2 regions of the Azospirillum formosense genome follow, and region 2 is predicted to be linked to the other one. Evidence: predicted binding sites of a transcription regulator. Region 2 holds the regulator's gene; the other holds the start of a gene.
What was found. The regulator LexA, encoded in region 2, represses DNA repair genes until DNA is damaged. The targets are predictions, from matches to a motif close to ATGTTCTANTTTGGTTC.
Positions count from the first base shown of each region.

Region 1: a site for LexA is predicted at 724-740, ahead of recA (recombinase RecA). Genes of this name have one in related genera too.

Region 1 is NZ_CP159402.1:1,763,341-1,765,540, reverse strand. It holds gene ABVN73_RS08430 (PAS domain S-box protein) at 1-2, shown strand, start outside; gene ABVN73_RS08425 (class I SAM-dependent methyltransferase) at 15-518, opposite strand; gene recA (recombinase RecA) at 817-1,896, shown strand.
Region 2 is NZ_CP159402.1:978,535-980,734, forward strand. It holds gene ABVN73_RS04645 (ComEC/Rec2 family competence protein) at 1-577, shown strand, start outside; gene lexA (transcriptional repressor LexA) at 603-1,301, opposite strand; gene glp (gephyrin-like molybdotransferase Glp) at 1,470-2,200, opposite strand, start outside.

The DNA.
Region 1 (2,200 bases), 780 kb from region 2:
GACCGGCCGGGGCCTTATCCGACCCGCCAGCCGTGATAGGCCCAGCGGTCCGTTCCCGGAACGTCGAGGGATTCCCACCCGCGCCGCCCGGCGCCGATCGGACGGTCCGACAGGACGAGCGCGCCCGGCGCCAGGAACGGGTCGATCAGCTCGCCGATCCAATGGCGGATGCCCTCTTCCTCGTCCTCCCGCGCGCTGCCGATGTCGGCGTGGGCCAGCCTCACCGCACCGCGGAAGCGCCCCGTCGCGGCGGGCAGCGTGTCGCGGAAATCGCCCAGGAACAGCCGGTCCTCGTCCGGGCGCAGGGAGGCGGGAACCCGCGCCCACATGTCGAAGACCAGGATGTCGCGCGGCGGGAACAGGCCGCGCAGATGGTCGTAGGTGCGGCCCTTGCCCAAGCCGATCTCCATCACCAGACCGGGCGTTCCCGCGACGCAGCCGGCGGCCCAGCCGAGCGCGACGCGCTGGGTGGTGAGTCGGTCGATCATGCGGTCGAGCGTGGAGTGGGCTGTCGTCATGCGTGGCGTTTCGGCGTGTCGTTGGCGGTGCATCCCCTCCTGAACGCCGCAGTCGGCACTTCGTTGCACCGGCAGCGAACGAAGCTCGCGAACGGAGCCGACGAATGGAGCCGACGAATGGAGCCGACGAATGGAGATTGCGCAACGGCGGATCGTTCCTAACTTTGCATGAGAACATTCGCGGAACTTAGGGCTTTGCGTAGGGGAACAAAGCTGGTACATTCCCTCTCACCGAATGACCGTTGGTGAGATCGTTGGCCCTGGGGCCGCGGATGTGATCTAACAAGGGGAGACGGGCATGTCGTCCGCACAGCTTCGTTTGGTCGAGAAGGATTCCATGGATAAGCAGAAGGCCCTGGATGCCGCTCTGGCGCAGATCGAGCGCGCCTTTGGCAAGGGCTCGATCATGAAGCTCGGTGCCCGCGAGAACACGGTCGAGACGGAGGTCGTTTCCACCGGCTCGCTCGGCCTCGACATCGCGCTGGGCATCGGCGGCCTGCCGCGCGGCCGCATCATCGAGATCTACGGGCCGGAAAGCTCGGGCAAGACGACGCTGGCGCTGCATGCCATCGCCCAGGCCCAGAAGGGCGGCGGCACCTGCGCCTTCGTGGACGCGGAGCACGCCCTGGACCCGTCCTACGCCCGCAAGCTGGGCGTGAACGTGGACGAGCTGCTGATCTCCCAGCCCGATGCCGGCGAGCAGGCGCTGGAGATCGCCGACACGCTGGTGCGCTCCGGCGCCGTCGACGTGCTGGTGGTCGACTCGGTGGCGGCCCTGGTGCCGCGCGCCGAGCTGGAAGGCGAGATGGGCGACAGCCACGTCGGCCTGCACGCCCGCCTGATGAGCCAGGCGCTGCGCAAGCTGACCGGCTCCATCGCCAAGTCGAACTGCCTGGTGATCTTCATCAACCAGATCCGCCTGAAGATCGGCGTGATGTTCGGCAACCCGGAGACGACGACGGGCGGCAACGCGCTGAAATTCTACGCCTCCGTCCGCCTGGACATCCGCCGCATCGGCGCGATCAAGGACCGCGAGACGGTGGTGGGCAACCAGACCCGCGTGAAGGTGGTGAAGAACAAGATGGCCCCGCCGTTCCGCGTGGTCGAGTTCGACATCATGTACGGCGAGGGCGTGTCGAAGGTGGGCGAGCTTCTCGACCTCGGCATCCAGGCCGGCGTGGTGGAGAAGTCGGGCGCGTGGTTCAGCTACGACGGCACCCGCATCGGCCAGGGCCGCGAGAACGCCAAGACCTACCTGCGCAACAACCCGGCGGTGGCCGACGCCATCGAGGCGAAGATCCGCGGCAACGCCGGCCTCGTCGCCGACGCCATGATGGGCACCCCGGAAGCCGACGCGGACGCCGCCACACCGGAGTGATTCCAAGGCGTCAGGTTGGTTTCTCTACGTGAAAGCCCCTCTCCGGTCCGCCGGGGAGGGGCTTTTCGCCGTCTTGCCGGACGGCTGGAAAGACCTTACATTCAGGCTGGGCGTACGGGTGTTCCAGCACCCGTCCGCCGGCCCGGTCCTAGCGGTTCAGGATCTCAAGCGGCAGCTTGAGCGCCCGCAACAGCAGGATCAGGAATTCGAGGATTTTCCGCATCCTCTCATCTCCTTCTGAGCGGCGGGGCGGTGGTCATCCATCGCCCGTCCGCGCCGACGATCATGCAAATGTGTGGCGCTC
Region 2 (2,200 bases):
GTGGCTGGCCATCTGGACGGGACGCTGGCGCTGGCTGGGCGTGGTCGCGGTGGCGGGAGGGCTGGTCGCTCCGGTCTTCGCTCCACGGCCGGATGTTCTGGTCTCGGAGGACGGGAAACTGATGGCCGTGCGCAGCGCGGAGGGGCTTCTCAGCCTGTCCGCCGCCAGCGACGGGCGTGTGGCCGACAGCTGGCGGCGGCGCGACGGCATGGAGAAACCGGAGGACAAAGCCGGGCAGGACGTCTGGCCGCTCGCCGGGGTCAGTCTGGACGGGCGGCTGCGCTGCGACGCCCTGGGATGCCTCTACCGTGCGGAGGGGAGGACGGTGGCGCTTCTGCGCCAGCCCGACGCCCTGCCGGAGGATTGCGCGATGGCCGACGCGGTGGTGACCGCCACCCCGTCGCGCGGATGCCGGGCGCCGCTGGTCATCGACCGCTGGCGCCTGCGGAGGGAGGGCGCGCACGCGCTCTACCTGTCGGACAACGGCATCCGGGTGGAAAGCGTGCGCGGACGGCGCGGCGACCGCCCGTGGACGATGGGAGGACAGCTCCCCGATGAAAAGTCCGGGGGGCGTTGAACCGCCGCCCCGGAGCATTCTGCCGTCAGTACTTCCGCACCAGACCGACGAGGCGGCCCTGCACCCGCACCCGGTCGGCGCCGAAGATGCGGGTCTCGTAGGCGGCGTTGGCCGGCTCCAGGGCGACGGTGTTGCCCTTGCGGCGCAGGCGCTTCAGCGTGACTTCGGCGTCATCGACCAGGGCGACGACGATCGAGCCGTTCTCCGCGCTGTCGCAGCGCTGGATGACCACCGTGTCATGGTCAAGGATGCCGGCCTCCACCATGGAATCGCCGGCGACCTCCAGCGCGTAGTGGTCGCCCATGCCGAGCATGGCGGCGGGAACGTCCACGAAGGCGGAGCTGTCGCGCAGCGCCTCGATGGGCGTGCCGGCGGCGATCCGGCCATAGAGCGGAAGCTGCACCGATTCCGACGCCGGGTTCGCCTCCCGTCCGGCGAAGCTGAAGTCGCCCTTGATGACGTTGGGCTGGAACTTGGCGCGCGGCGGCCGGGGGGGGGCGGTCTCAAGCCCCTCCGGCAGGCGCAACACCTCCAGCGCGCGGGCGCGGTGGGGCAGGCGGCGGATGAAACCGCGCTCCTCCAGCCCGGTGATCAGGCGGTGGATGCCCGACTTGGACTTCAGGTTGAGAGCGTCCTTCATTTCGTCGAAGGAAGGGGACACACCGCCCTGCCCGAGCCGCTCGTTGATGAAAAGCAGCAATTCATGCTGCTTGCGCGTGAGCATTTGTGCCTCCCGGCCGGTTCCGCACTAGATATGGAACAAAAGCAAAACGTTCCTTCTTGTTCTAGTTTGGTTCCCAACCCCCGTCAAGCCCTACGGATGAAATCAATCGCAAATCGACAGACAGGACTCCCGAAAAGATCGCCAATGGGAGGGCCGGCGCGAAAGGGATTAAAGCGACAGGACGCCGCCGCTCAGCGGGATCACCGTGACGCGGTCGCCCTCGGCGGCGGCGGTTGCCAGCGGCTCGCGGACGATCAGGGCATCGGCCCGGGCCAGCCGGGACATCATCGCGCTGTCCTGGCGCGGGAAGGGGGTGGCGACGGGCTCGCCGTCCGGTCCGGTGGACAGGGTGGCGCGCAGGAAATCCGTGCGGTCGTCGTTGGCCTTCAGCGGCGCGCCGAGCCGCGCGGCGAGCGTGGCGTTCCCGGCGGGCAACCCCTGGAGACGGCGAAGGACGGGCACCAGGAACAGAACGGCGGCCACCCCTGTGGACACCGGATTTCCGGGCAGGCCGAGCAGCGGCACGCCGTTCGCCGTCCCGAAGATCAACGGCTTGCCGGGCTTCATGGCGACCCGGTAGAAATCCAGCGACAGTCCCCCCAGCACGTCGCGCACATGGTCGTGCTCGCCTTGCGAGGCGCCGCCGGTGGTCACCAGCAGGTCGCAGCCCGCCGCCCCCGCGGCCATGGCGGCGAGATGCTCCGGATCGTCCCTGGCCACGCCGAGGTTGTGGGCGAGCCCGCCCTGGCTGGTGACCAAGGCGCACAGGCCGAGCGCGTTGGAGCTGACGATCTGGCTGGGACCCAGCGGATCGCCGGGCAGGGCGATCTCATCGCCGGTGGCGAGCACGGCGACCCGCGGGCGCCGATGGACGCGCAGCCAGGGCAGGTTGGCCGCGG